DNA from 2 places in the Streptomyces sp. NPDC057302 genome. Region 2 is predicted to be linked to the other one. Evidence: riboswitches for the same ligand, from Rfam matches in the RefSeq annotation. Region 2 holds a riboswitch; the other holds the start of a gene.

Region 1 (7,043 bases), on a different contig from region 2:
ACGGCTACTGGAGCGACATCGGCCCCTGCCTCTACGGCAAGTGGTTCGGCTGCAACGGCGTCAACTACAACGCGTACAACTGCTGGCCCATCGCGTGACCGCGACCGTCCGCCGGGCGCGTGAAGCCCGGCGGACGGACACACGTCACCTGCGCCGCCACTCCTCGGCGAGCAGTTCGTAGGAGCGCACCCGGTCCGCGTGGCCGTGGGTGATGGTCGTGATGAGCAACTCGTCGGCGCCGGTGGCCTCCTGGAGCTGTTCCAGGAGGTCCGCGACGCGCCCCGGGGTGCCGGTGAACTGGGTGTCGGTGCGGTCCCGCACCAGCGCACGGTCCGCGTCGGTCCAGTGGTGCCTCCGCGCCTCTTCCGGCGTCGGGTACTGGATGGCGCCCTCGGCATTGCGGATGCTGCGCACCCACGGGGCGTAGCCCGCGGCGAGTTCGCGGGCGGTCTCGTCGTCCTCTGCGACGACGACGTCCGCGGAGACGGTGACGTAGGGCTTGTCGAGTACGTCGGACGGCTGGAACGCGGCGCGGTAGCCCTCCGCGGCTTCGAGCACCGTACCCGGACTGACGTGGTAATTCGCCGCGAAGGGCAGTCCGTTGCGGCCCGCGACGTCCGCGCTCTGGCCGCCGCTGCTGCCCAGGATCCACACCTGGATGTCGGCGCCCTCGCCGGGGACGACGTGCGCCTCGATGCCGTCCGCGGAGCGATACGTCCCCGCGAGCAGCGCCAGGATGTCGTCGATCTGCTCCCCGTAGTCCTGCGACTCGGCGTTCGGGAGCTGGAGCAGCTTGCGCTGGAGGGCGACGCGGGGCGAGCCCAGCAGATGCTCGTAGGAGAAGCGCGGCGGGATCCGCAGCCCGTTGGGGGCGCGGCCGTCGACGACGGGGGTAGCGGTCGGCGTCGGAGCGGCGGACGTTGCCGGCGGCTTGCCGCCCGAGCGGCCGAGCCCGAGGTCCAGGCGCCCGGGATGCAGGGCGTCGATCAGGCCGAACTCCTCGACCGTGGACAGAGCGGTGCGGTGACCGAGCTGTACGGCCCCTGCCCCCAGCCGGATCGTCGAGGTCGCGGCGGCGGTCAGGGCGAGGACGACCGCGGGCGATGTGCCGGCCACGCCCGGGTTGAGGTGATGCTCGGCGAACCAGTAGCGGGCGTAGCCGAATCGCTCGGTCTGCCGGGCCAGGTCGATGGAGTTGTGCAGCGCCTTGGCCGCGGTGGAGCCGGACGAGACCGGGACCAGGTCGAGGACGCCGAGAGGGATGGATGACATGTGCGGTGGACCTCCTCAGTGGTCGGCGGGTACGGGCTCGCGGGTGGGCACGGGCGCGGGTTCGGAGAAGCGCGCCCCGGTGTCAGGGTGGGCGAGACCGAGGTGGTCGCGCAGGGTGGTGCCCTCGTACTCCTTGCGGAACACGCCACGCTCCTGGAGCAGCGGGACCACGGTGTCGGCGAAGGCGTCGAGGCCGCCGGGGGTGATGTGCGGGACGAGGATGAAGCCGTCGGAGGCGTCGGCCTGGACGAAGGAGTTGATCGTCTCGGCGACGGTGGAGGGGGAGCCGACGAAGGACTGGCGGTTGCCGGTCTCGATGACGAGGTCACGGATGGACCACTTGTTGGCGGCGGCGAGCTCGCGCCACTCCCGGGCGGTGGCCAGCGGGTCGCGGTACATCCGCACCTGGGCACGCCCGCGGGCGATGGTGTGTTCGCCGATGTCCGGGTCGATGTCGGGCAGCGGGCCCTCCGGGTCGTACGCGGAGAGGTCGCGGTTCCAGACGAACTCCAGGTGCTTGATGGCGGTGGCGCCGCTGACCTGCTTGCGCCGCACCTCGCGGGAGAGTTCCTCGGCCTCGGTGTCCGTGTCCCCGAGGACGAAGGTCGCGGCGGGCAGGATCAGGAGCTGGTCGTGGGTGCGGCCGTGGCGGGCCAGGCGGCCCTTGACGTCCGTGTAGAACTCCTGGCCTTCCTTGAGCGTGCTGTACCGGCTGAAGATCGCGTCCGCGCCGGCGGCCGCGAACTCGCGCCCCTCCTCCGAATCGCCCGCCTGGAAGACGACCGGACGTCCCTGCGGGCTGCGCGGGACGTTGAACTGCCCCTGGATGTCGAAGTGTTGCCCTTGGTGGACGAAGGCTCCCGCTTGCGCGTCGCGCAGGAAGGTGCCGCTCTCCTGGTCGGCGACGATCTCGTCCCCGCGCCAGGAGTCGAACAGCTCGTTCGCCGTGCCGAGGAATTCCTTCGCCCGGGAGTACCGCTCCTCCTGCGGGAGGAAGCCCCCGCGGCGGAAGTTCTCGCCGGTGAAGGCGTCCCAGGAGGTCACGACGTTCCAGGCGGCGCGGCCACCCGAGAGATGGTCCAGGCTGGCGAACTGCCGGGCCACTTCGTAGGGCTCGTTGAACGTGGAGTTGATGGTGCCGGTCAGGCCGAGGTGTTCGGTGACGGCGGCGAGCGCGGTGAGGACGGCGAAGGTGTCGGGGCGGCCGACGACATCCAAGTCGTAGATCTTGCCGCCCTGTTCGCGCAGCCGCAGCCCCTCGGCGAGGAACAGGAAGTCGAACTTGGCGCGCTCGGCGGTCCGTGCGAAGTGCGCGAAGGAGCTGAACTCGATGTGGCTTCCGGCCTCGGGGTCGCTCCATACGGTGGTGTTGTTGACGCCGGGGAAGTGCGCCGCGAGGTGGATCTGCTTGAGCGGCTTGTCCGGTGACTTGCTCATGACGGGGTTCCTTCCGGTCCGGCTCAGGCGGTGGCGGCGTAGCGGCTCGCGGGGCGCTGGAGGCCGAGGAGTCCGCGCAGGGTGTCGGCTTCGTACGCGTGCCGGAAGGCGTCGCGGCGCTGGAGTTCGGGCACGAGACCCCGGGTGATCGCCGGGAGGTCGTGGCCGACGACGGCGGGACGCAGCCGGAATCCGGACAGCCCGGCGCCGGCCAACTCCCGAAGCAGGTCGGCCAGTTGGGCGGGTGTTCCGGTGAACACCCGCGCGTCGCTGGTGTACGGCTGACCGGCGAGGGCGTCCAGACGCTCCCTGCGGGCTTCGGCGGCGCCCGGGTCGTCGTCGAGGAACACCACCAGGTCCCCGAAGAGATGCAGGGGCTCGTCGGCCCGCCCTGCGGCGTCCTGTTCCGCTCGCACCGCCGTGACGATGGCGTGTGCGTGCCCGGCGTCGCGCGGGGTGACGTATCCGATGTCGGCCGAGCGGCCGAGGAGCCGGAACGGGGCGTCGGTGGGCGTCTCGTGGGCGAGCGCGCTGACGAGAGGGCGGCCCTGCGGCGGCCGGGGCGTGATCGAAGGGCCCTTGACGCTGAAGTGCTTGCCCTCGAAGTCGATGTAGTGGAGCTTGTCGCGGTCGACGAAACGGCCGGTGGCGACGTCCCTGATCTCCGCGTCGTCCTCCCAGCTGTCCCAGAGCCTGCGCACGGCTTCGACGTGGTCGGCCGCCTCGTCGAAGAGGTCGAAGGTCAACTCCCGTACGTCCGGCCTGCCGAGGTCCTCGACGGAATCGAGGGCGGGAAGCGTGCGGCGTCCGAAGTGCGCGGCCTCGTTCCGACGCGCGGACACCTGCACCCGTACGCCTGCGCGGCCCTCACTGACGTAGTCGAGCGTGGCGATCGCCTTGGATATGTGGAAGGGCTCCGTGTGGGTGGCCACCACGGTCGGCACGAGGCCGATGTGGCTGGTCAGCGGGGCGACACGGGCGGCGATGAGGACGGCGTCGAGCCGCCCTCTGACCTGGTCCGTGCGTCCGTCGGGTTCGGTGAAGTGCGAGGACTGGAGTCCGAGCCCGTCCTCGATCGTCACGAAGTCGAGCAGACCGCGTTCGGCCTCGGTGACCAAGTCCGCCCAGTACTGAGCGGTGAGCAACTCCCGTGGGCGGGACGCCGGTTCGCGCCAGGCGGCCGGGTGCCAGCCCGCGCCGTCGAGCGCGACGGCGAGGTGCAGCGCGGTGGAAGGAGCGGGAGCGGGCAGGGCGGATGAAGGTGAAGGTGATGACGACACGACAGGAGTGCCTTCCTGATTCGACCGTACGAGTACACCGGCCCCTCGGCTCCGAGGGTGCGGCGGCGGGGTGACGGGTCAGGAACGACAGAGCGCGCCGGCGACGCGCTGGAGGTCGATGTGCGGCCGGGAGTACAGATGCACCTGGCGGCTCGGGGCGATCACCAGGACACGCGGGGCGGGCACCGAGAAGTGCTCGGTGGACGCCAGGCAGTGCGGGGCGGGCGCAAGGAAGTGCTGCGCGGGCACGGGCGGCACCAGTGGCACGTCCGTCACCTCCGCCCTTCCGGCCCGGCGGGCCCTGGGCCCCACCGGTCTCGCGCTTGCGGGGCCCGGACGGGCACCGCCTGGTCCTCACCTGGAGCACCCCGCCGCGTGGGAGGGTTGCCGGTCAGCAAGCCAGGGCTTGACGCTGACACTCGTAACCTGCTCGGGGACGTTACGTGAGGTCGTAGCCGTGCGCAATGCCCGTCGATCATGGGCGTACTCACATCGCCGTACGTGCCTCGTCGTCCGTCTCCGTCAGGGACAACCGCCGGGCCACTCCTTCTGTTCCGCTTCCCGGCCGCGACTTCCACGGCCTTCTTGACGGCGCCGGACAACCGGCCCAGACTTCCGGGGAAGGTCACGACGGTGAGCGCCCGCCCGGCAGAGTCCCTGCCCGAGCGGGTCATCGGCCCCGGACACAGCGGGCTTCAACGGGCTTCAACGGCAGGGCTGGTGGACATGTCCAGGGCGGTCGGTGAGCGGAACAGCACCCGGCGACCTTCGCTGTCCGTGCCCAGGCCCCGCCCCCGCGTCCTGACCAGACGGCTGCACATCGACCTGCTGCGTGTCTGCAGCGCATCGGTTCCAGCGGAGTGACATCCACGCACCAGATGTGACGTCCACGCAGGAGAGACGTCTCCCCCTCTCCCTCCGCTGTGCCACCGGCGCCCGCGCGCGGCCGGTGTCCCCTCACCCGTCTGGAGAGCCAGAGCCATGCCCGAGACCACGTCGCCCCGCTCCCGCCCCGCTTCCCCCAAGGATGCGCGCTCGCCTCGCGGTGTCTGTCCCGCGCCGATCCGCAGCCGCATCGGCGCCGACCTGGCGGGCGGCTTCTATCCGGCCCCTCACCGCTATCACTTGTATCTCTCGGCGGGATGTCCCCGTTCCCTGCGCGTCTCGATCACCCTCGATCTGCTCGGACTCAGGGACGCGGTCACGACGACGCTCCTGACACCGGACACGGCGACGGCTGCGTTCGACTCGCTCCACCGCTATTACGAGGCCACCGAGCACCACTTCGACGGCCCGCTGACCGTTCCCGCCCTGTGCGACCGGTGGAGCGGGCACGTCGTCAGCAATCACACGCCCGACATCCTGCGCGACCTCGCCTGCCGCCTGGCCGCGCACGGCAGCGGCCCGCTCACCCTCCTGCGCCCGCCGTCCCTGGCAGGACGGATCGACGCCTGGCACGAACGCCTCGCCGCGCCTTTCACCCCCACCACGCTGGCCCGGCTCGACCACCGCCTGGCCTCCCACTCGTACGTCGTGGGCGACGAACTCACCGCGGCGGACGTCCACTTGTGGGCGACGCTCACCCACCTACCCCCGAGCGAGACCGAGGCCACGCACCCCTACCCCCACGTCCGCGCCTACGTCCGCCGTCTGCGCGAACACCCGGCGTTCTCCGCCGACCACGGCACGGCGGACTGACGAGGAGGACGACCGGGGCGGGCCGCACGGACCACCGGCGGCCGCGGCGCGAGCACCGCGGCCGCCGCGACGTCACCAGATCCGGACGCGCTCCTCCCGGTCCAGCCAGAGCCCGTCGCCCTGCGCCGTCCCGAACGCCTCGTGGAACTCGTCCAGGTTGCGGACGATGTTGGCCCGGAACTCCGGCGGCGAGTGCGGGTCGATGGTGAGGTACTGCTGCTCCTGCTCCTTGCGGCGCTTGGTGCGCCAGCAGTAGGCCCAGTTCATGAAGAGCCGCTGGGAGCCGGTCGTGCCGTCGCTCGTGGGCATCGGACCGCCGTTGAGAGCGATCTTGTACGCCGTGTGCCCGATGGTCAGACCGCCCAGGTCGCCGATGTTCTCGCCCACGGTCAGCGATCCGTTGACGAACTCGTCGGGCAGGTTGCGCGGCGAGAAGGCGTCGTACTGCTTGACCAGCGCCTTCGACTTCGCCTCGAACGCGGTCTTGTCGGCGGCGGTCCACCAGTCGTTGAGATTGCCCGCGCCGTCGTACTGCGCGCCCTGGTCGTCGAAGCCGTGGCCGATCTCGTGGCCGATGACCGAGCCGATGCCGCCGTAGTTCTCGGCGGGGTCGGCGTCGGGCGAGAAAAACGGCTTCTGCAGGATGCCCGCGGGGAAGCAGATCTCGTTGGTGCCCGGGTTGTAGTACGCGTTGACCGTCTGCGGCAGCATGAACCACTCGTCGCGGTCGACCGGGGAGCCGATCTTGGCGAGCTGCCGGTCGGACTCGAAGGCGTCCGCCGCGTGCGCGTTGCCGAGCAGGTCGTCGGGGGACACCTCCAGCGCCGAGTAGTCGCGGAAGCTGTCCGGGTAGCCGATCTTGGGACGGAACGTGGCGAGCTTCTCGTACGCCCGCTCCTTCGTCTCGTCCGTCATCCAGTCCAGGCGGGCGATCGACTGGCGGTAGGCCTCCAGGAGGTTGGCGACGAGGTCGTCCATCATCGCCTTGGAGCTCGGCGGGAAGTGCCGCGCCACGTACTCCTTGCCGACGGCCTCACCGATGGAGCCCTCGACGAAGCCGACCGCACGCTTCCACCGGGCGCGCAGCTCCGGCGTGCCGTTGAGGGTGCGGCCGTAGAACTCGAAGTTGTTCCGGACGAACGCGTCCGTGAGGTACGGAGCACACGAGCGGAGCACCCGGACCAGCGCCCAGTCCCGCCACTGCTCGATCGGCACCTCGTCGAGGACCGCGGACAGGTGACGGAAGTAGGACGGCTGGCGCACGCACGTCTCGGCGATGGTGGCGTCCGAGCCGCCGAGCCCCTCGGCATAGGCGCGCCAGTCGAAGTGCGGTGCCAGGGTGGTCAGTTCGTGCAG
Region 2 (7,043 bases):
TGCCCGGCAACTTCCCCGGCCTGAGCGGCGACGCGCGGCTCACCCTCGCGGTGTTCGCCCTGGCGACCTGTGCGTGGATCAGTACGCCCATCGACGACACGTACATCGCGCTCGGCGCCGGGCTCGCGCTCACCGCGACCGGCGTGATCAGCAGCGACACGCTCTTCGGCACCCTCGGCGACGAGACGGTCTGGCTGCTGATCTGCGCCTTCGTGCTCGCTGCCGCGGTGGCCCGCAGCGGACTCGCGGGCCGGGCCGCGGCCTTCCTCGTCAGCGGCGCCCGCTCCGTAAGGCAGTTGACGCATCTGACGACGGCCGCCCTGGTCGTCACGGCCTTCGCGGTGCCCGCCACGTCGGGCCGCGCCGCGCTCGCCCTGCCCGTCTTCCTCGCCCTGGCCAAGGTCTTCGCCGACCGCAAGCGCCTGGTGGTGATGCTGGCGCTGCTCTTCCCGACGGTGATCCTGCTCTCCGCGGTCGCGACCCTGATCGGCGCCGGCGCGCACCTGATCACGGTGTCCGTGCTGTGGGAGGCCACCGGGGAGCGGATCGGCTTCACCCAGTGGATGCTGCTCGGGCTGCCGCTCGCCGTCGCCTCGTCCCATCTGGCGGCGGAGGCCGTCCTGTTGACGACGACTCGGCGCGCGGACCGCGAGGGCCCGGTCCACATCACCGTCGAACAGCTCCAGGAGCACAGCGAGCAGCCGGTGACCGGAGCCTGGGAGCCCGCGGAGACCCGCTGCGCGCTGCTGCTGGCCACGGTGGTCGCGCTCTGGTGCAGCGAGCCCCTGCATCAAGTGCCGCCCGCGGTGGTCGCGTTGATCGGCGCGGTCGTCGCCTCGTCCCCCGCGCTCGGCACCGTACGCCTGAAGGACGCGCTGAAGACGGTGCCGTGGGCGCTGCTGCTCTTCATGGCCGCGACCATGGCGATGGGTGTCGCGCTCGCCGCATCGGGGGCGGCGAAGTGGCTGGTGGGCGGGGTCCCGCTCGATGTGCCGCCCTGGCTCTTCCTGACCGTCGTCGTGGCGGTGAGCACGGCCGCGCATCTGGTCCTGCAGTCCCGCTCGGCGCGCTCGTCCGTCCTGGTCCCCCTGGTCGTCGCCGCGGCCGTGGGCGCGGGCGTCAACCCGGTGGCCGCCGCGCTCGCCTCCACCGCGGCGGCCGGCTTCTGCCACACCCTGCCCGCCTCCGCGAAGCCCGTCACGCTCTTCGCCGACATCCCCGGCACTCCCACCTACACCCCGCGCGACCTGCTGCGCCTCTCCGCGGTCCTCGCGCCGCTGACCGCCGCGCTCGTCCTGCTGTTCGCCGTCGCGCTGTGGCCCCTGCTCGGCGTGCCCCTCCGCTGAACCCGCCCTTGAATCCACTCTGGAGACCGCCATGCTGACCCGTTTCGCCATCGCCCCCAGCGGCTTCAAGGAGTCCCTGTCCGCGCAGTCCGCGGCCGAGGCCATCGCCGAAGGAGTACGCCGTGTCGTGCCGCACGCGCAGACCGACCTGATCCCCCTGGTGGACGGCGGCGAGGGCACCGCGCGCTCCCTGGCCGCCACCGGCGGCGGCCGTCTGGTCGCCCTTCCCGCCACCGGTCCCGTGGGCCAGCGGATCGGCACGCACTTCGCGCTGCTGCCTTCCGGCGTCGCCGTGGTGGAGATGGCCGCGGTCGCGGGGCTCTCGCTGGTCCCGCGCGATCTGCGCGATCCGGGAGCCACGACGACGTACGGCGTGGGCGAGCTGATCAGGGCGGCGCTCGACACCGGCGCCCGCCGCATCCTGGTGGGCTGCGGCGACTCCGGCACGTCGGACGGGGGCGCGGGCGCGCTGCAGGCGCTCGGCGCCCGGCTCCTGGACGTGGACGGCTGGGAACTGCCGCGCGGCGGCCGTGAGTTGACCCGCCTGAGCCGCATCGATCCCTCGGGCCTCGACCCCCGCCTGAGGGACACCGAGATCCGCGTCGCCTGCAACCCCTTCAACGTCCTGACCGGCGAGCGCGGCGTCGCCCGCGTCTTCGGCCCCCAGAAAGGCGCGACGCCCACGCAGGTCGAACAGCTCGCCGCGGCCCTGGAGCACTGGGCGCACATCCTGACCCGCGACCTGCGCGGCACGGCGGACCTCTCCCAGGGCCCCGGGACGGGCGCGTCCGGCGGCCTGGGAGCCGGTCTCGCCGCCATCGGCGCCCAGCTCCTGCCCCGCTTCGACGTCCTGCTCGACCACCTGGACCTGGACAGGCGCCTGGCCCGCGCCGATCTCGTCGTCACCGCCGAGGGCGCCCTGGACCACCAGACGCCGCGCGGCAAGATCCCCGCCGAAGTGGCCCGGCGCGCCAAGCGGTTCGGCCGCCCGGTCCTGGTCCTCGCGGGCACGATCGGCCGGGGCGCGCACCACGTACGCGCGGAGGGCGTGGACGCCTACAGCGCGATCCTGCCCGCGCCGGTCTCGCTCACCGAGGCGCTCGGGCGTGGCGCCGAGTTCCTCACCGACGCCACCGAGCGCGCCCTGCGGATGATCGTCCTGGGCTCACGCCTGAGGGGACGGCCCTTGGTTCAGGCGGCGTTGGTGTCCGGCACGCAACGACCGTCCTCCGTACGGTAGTTCCAGCGCGCACCGTCCGCCACGAGCTCCTTGACGGCGCGCACGAAACGCTCCACGTGCTCGTCCGGGGTGCCCGCGCCGAAGCTCACGCGGATCGCGTTCAGCGACTTCTCGCCGGGCGCGGCCTCGGGGGCGCCGCACTCGCCCTGGGTCTGCGGGTCGCTGCCGAGCAGGGTGCGCACCAGCGGGTGGGCGCAGAAGAGGCCGTCGCGTACGCCGATGCCGTACTCGGCGGAGAGCGCGGCGGCGAAGTGCGAGCTGTTCCAGCCCTCCACGACGAAGGAGATGACGCCCACGCGCGGCGCGTCGTCCCCGAAGAGCGAGAGCACCTTCACTGCGGGCACCTCGGCGAGGCCCTCGCGCACCTTCGCGATGAGCTGGTTCTCGCGGGCGACGAGCTCGTCGAAGCCCGCCTCGGTCAGCGCCTTGCAGGCGGAGGCGATCGAGTAGACGCCGATGACGTTCGGCGAACCGGCCTCGTGCCGCGCGGCGGTGTCGTGCCACTCGACGTCCACGCCGCCGTCCGCACGCCGCGCGACCTTGCGCGAGGCGCCGCCGCCCGCGAGGTACGGCTCGGCCGCCCGCAGCCAGTCGGAGCGGCCCGCGAGGACGCCCGAGCCGAAGGGCGCGTACAGCTTGTGGCCGGAGAAGGCGACCCAGTCGACGTCCAACTCGCTGATGGAGACCGGGTGGTGGGGTGCGAGCTGCGCGGCGTCCAGGACGATGCGGGCACCGTGCGCGTGGGCGGCGGCGGCGAGCTCCTTGACCGGCCACAGCTCACCGGTGACGTTCGATGCGCCGGTCACGCACACCAGGGCGGGCCCGTAGGGGTCGCGGTCGGCGAGGGCGCGCTCCAGGGTGGCGACGGCCTGCTCGGCGGTGCGCGGCGCGTTCAGGTACGTCACGCGGGCGTCGCGCCACGGCAGGAGCGAGGCGTGGTGCTCGGTCTCGAAGACGAAGACCTGGCAGTCGGCCGGCAGGGCGGCGGCGAGCAGGCCCAGCGAGTCGGTGGTCGAGCGGGTGAAGACGACCTGGTCGTCCTCGCGGCAGCCGAGGAACTCGGCGACGGTCACGCGGCTGTTCTCGAAGAGGTCGGTGGAGAGCTGCGAGAGGTACCCGGCGCCGCGGTGCACGCTGCCGTAGTACGGCGCGTAGGCGGCCACGTCGTCCCACACCCGCTGCAGGGCCGGGGCGCTGGCCGCGTAGTCGAGCGCCGCGTAGGTCACCTCGCCGCCGGTGACGAGCGGCACGGTGACGTCACGGCCGAGGACGGGCAGCGGGGCGGCACAGACGGATCGGTCGGCGGCAGCGGTGGTGACAGACATGGCGAACTCCCGTAAGCAGGCAGGCGAGTTCACTGCGACGGCGCCCGTACGGCGCGGCAGTGACGAAGAAGAAAAGGGGGTGAAGAGGTGCGGAATAGGGGCCGGGAAGCCCTATCGCATTCGCTTGCTCACGAGACTGCTCCCTTGAGGACCAGGACCCCAGGGGTACGCCACTCATCGAGTGCGCAGGGGTCCGCGCTTGCCATACGCCTTGCTGCGTACGGCCTGGTCTTCACCCGGGGCACCCCGCCACGGACGGAGGGTTGCCGGACAGCGAGCCGGGGCCTAATCGCTGTCACTCATGACCTGCGCAGCATCTTGCCACACGATCTTCTCGGTGCCCACCGCAGTCCGGGATCCGGACTGCGGTGTGCGCCACATTCAGCTGTTGCTCGCCGCCACCCAGCGCTCCAGGGCCTTCTTGGCCGCCCCGGAGTCGATGGCCTGCGCCGCCTTCGCGATACCGGCGCCGAGCTGCTCCACGAGGGTCCCCTCGCCCGGCGAGAGGGCCACCAGGGCCGCCGCCGTGTTCAGCAGCACGGCGTCCCGCACGGGGCCGCTCTCGCCGTCCAGGAGGCGCAGCGCCACCTCGGCGTTGTACGAGGCGTCGGCGCCCCGCAGCGCCTCCACGGGGACCAGGTCGATGCCGACGTCCCGGGGGTCGAAGGCTTCCTCGCGCACGGAGCCGTCGCGCACGATCCAGACCCGCGAGGTCGCCGTGGTCGTCAGCTCGTCCAGCCCGTCGTCGCCGCGGAAGACCAGGGAGGAGTGCCCGCGCTCGGCGAAGACCCCGGCCACGATCGGCGCCATCCGCGCGTCGGCGACGCCGACCGCCTGGGCGCGCACCTTGGCCGGGTTGGTGAGCGGACCCAGGGCGTTGAAGACGGTCCTGATCCCCAGCTGGCTGCGTGCCGCACCGGCGTGTCGCAGCGCCGGGTGGAACTTCACCGCGAAGCAGAAGGTGATGCCGGCTTCCTCGGCCACCTCGACCACGCGGTTCAGCGGCAGCTCCAGGTTCACCCCGAGCTTCTCCAGGACGTCGGAGGCTCCCGAGGCGCTGGAGGCGGCGCGGTTGCCGTGCTTGACGACCTTCGCGCCGGCGCCCGCGGCCACGATGGCGGACATCGTGGAGATGTTGACGGTCTTGGCGCCGTCACCGCCGGTGCCGACGATGTCGACGGTCTCCCCCGGCACCTCGATCACATTGGCGTGCTCGTACATCGTGCGGACCAGGCCGAGGATCTCCTCCACGGTCTCGCCCTTGGCCCGCAGCGCGACCATGAAGCCCGCGATCTGCGCGTCCGTCGCCTCGCCGCGCATGATGCGGTCCATGGCCCAGGCCGTGTCCTCGGTGCTCTGGTCGCGCCCCTCCAGCAGCCCGTTCAGTACACCGGGCCAGGAACGGGCCGCCGCGGTGTTGCCTCCTGCGGGGGTCACAGCGCTCATCTGCCGCTCCTGGGTTCGTCTAGGCGTAGGACAGGAACACCTTATCCAGCTCCGGGCACGGCAAAGAGCCCCGTCCATGCACTGGATGCATGGGACGGGGCTCTCGCCGTGGCGACCTAGCGGTACGGAGCTTCAGGGCTCCGGAGATCAGTGGTGGCCGTGGCCGCTCGTGATCTCCTTGTACTCCTCGGTGGTGGGCTTGGGGATCTGGTTGTCCTCCCCGTAGTAGCCCTTCGAGAGCTTGGCCCGGAGCTTCTGCGGACCGGACACCTTGCGCTCGACGCCGTTCTCGTCGACCGAGGGGCCGATCTCCAGCGGCGCGTACTGCTCGTGCGCGGTGAGCGTGTGCAGCTGCTCCTGGCCCAGCGGCTCGTGGACCTCGATGAACTCACCGTGCGGCAGGCGCTTGATGATGCCCGACTCGCGGCCGTGCAGGACCTTGTCCTTGTCGCGCCGCTGCAGACCCAGGCAGATCCGCTTGGTGACGATGAAGGCGAGGACCGGTGCCACGAAGAAGGCGATGCGCACGAACCAGGTGATCGAGTTGATCGACAGGTGGAAGTGCGTGGCCCAGAGGTCGTTTCCACCACCGATCAGCAGCACCATGTACCAGGTGATCCACGCGACGCCGAAGCCCGTACGGGTCGGGACGTTGCGCGGGCGGTCCAGGATGTGGTGCTCGCGCTTGTCGCCGGTGACCCAGGACTCGATGAACGGATAGACCGCGATCGCGACCAGGACCATCGGGAAGATCACCAGCGGGATGAACACGCCCAGGACGAGCGTGTGACCCCAGGCGTTGATCTCCCAGCCCGGCATGACACGGATCAGACCCTCGGAGAAGCCCATGTACCAGTCGGGCTGGGCTCCGGTGGAGACCATGTCCGGCCGGTAGGGGCCGAGCGCCCAGATCGGGTTGATCGTGGCGATCGCCGAGATGGCCGCGATCACACCGAAGACCAGGAAGAAGAACCCTCCGGCCTTCGCCATGTAGACCGGCAGCAGCGGCATGCCGACGACGTTCTTGTTCGTCTTGCCGGGGCCCGCGAACTGCGTGTGCTTGTGGTAGAAGACCAGGATCAGGTGGGCCACCACGAGGCCGAGCATGATGCCCGGCAGCAGCAGGATGTGCACCGAGTAGAACCGGGCCACGAAGTCGCCGCCGGGGAACTCCCCGCCGAACAGGAACATCGCCAGGTACGTGCCCACGATCGGCACGGACAGGACGGCGCCCTGCATGAAGCGCACACCGGTACCGGAGAGCAGGTCGTCCGGGAGCGAGTAACCGGTGAAGCCGGTGAACATGCCGAGGACGAACAGCAGGAACCCGAAGACCCAGTTGACCTCGCGGGGCTTGCGGAAGGCACCCGTGAAGAAGACGCGCATCATGTGCACGAACATCGCCGCGAGGAAGATCAGCGCCGCCCAGTGGTGGATCTGCCGGATCAGCAGACCACCGCGCACATCGAAGCTGATGTGCATGGTCGAGTTGAACGCCTCGGACATCAGCTGGCCCTGCAGCGGGATGTAGCTGCCGTGGTACTCCACCTCGTTCATCGACGGGTGGAAGAACAGGGTCAGGTACACACCCGTGAGGATGATGATGATGAAGCTGTAGAGGCAGATCTCACCGAGCATGAAGGACCAGTGGTCCGGGAAGATCTTGCGCATGTTGGCCTTGGCCAG

Evidence for each region. Region 2 has a riboswitch for S-adenosylmethionine ahead of ACFUPX_RS38955 (aminotransferase class V-fold PLP-dependent enzyme). Riboswitches for the same ligand answer to the same signal wherever they lie in the genome.
Region 1: another riboswitch for S-adenosylmethionine. It lies ahead of ACFUPX_RS42140 (putative leader peptide); the one in region 2 lies ahead of ACFUPX_RS38955 (aminotransferase class V-fold PLP-dependent enzyme).

The regions. Positions count from the first base shown of each region.
Region 1 covers NZ_JBHUZJ010000127.1:4,249-11,291, forward strand. The annotation lists gene ACFUPX_RS42120 (hypothetical protein) at 1-98, shown strand, start outside; gene ACFUPX_RS42125 (LLM class flavin-dependent oxidoreductase) at 145-1,272, opposite strand; gene ACFUPX_RS42130 (NtaA/DmoA family FMN-dependent monooxygenase) at 1,288-2,709, opposite strand; gene ACFUPX_RS42135 (LLM class flavin-dependent oxidoreductase) at 2,733-3,989, opposite strand; gene ACFUPX_RS42140 (putative leader peptide) at 4,068-4,256, opposite strand; SAM riboswitch class IV at 4,304-4,416, opposite strand; gene ACFUPX_RS42145 (glutathione binding-like protein) at 4,971-5,687, shown strand; gene ACFUPX_RS42150 (M13 family metallopeptidase) at 5,760-7,043, opposite strand, start outside.
Region 2 covers NZ_JBHUZJ010000096.1:11,827-18,869, forward strand. The annotation lists gene ACFUPX_RS38945 (SLC13 family permease) at 1-1,346, shown strand, start outside; gene ACFUPX_RS38950 (glycerate kinase) at 1,378-2,586, shown strand; gene ACFUPX_RS38955 (aminotransferase class V-fold PLP-dependent enzyme) at 2,538-3,911, opposite strand; SAM riboswitch class IV at 4,102-4,218, opposite strand; gene trpD (anthranilate phosphoribosyltransferase) at 4,293-5,357, opposite strand; gene ACFUPX_RS38965 (cytochrome bc complex cytochrome b subunit) at 5,505-7,043, opposite strand, start outside.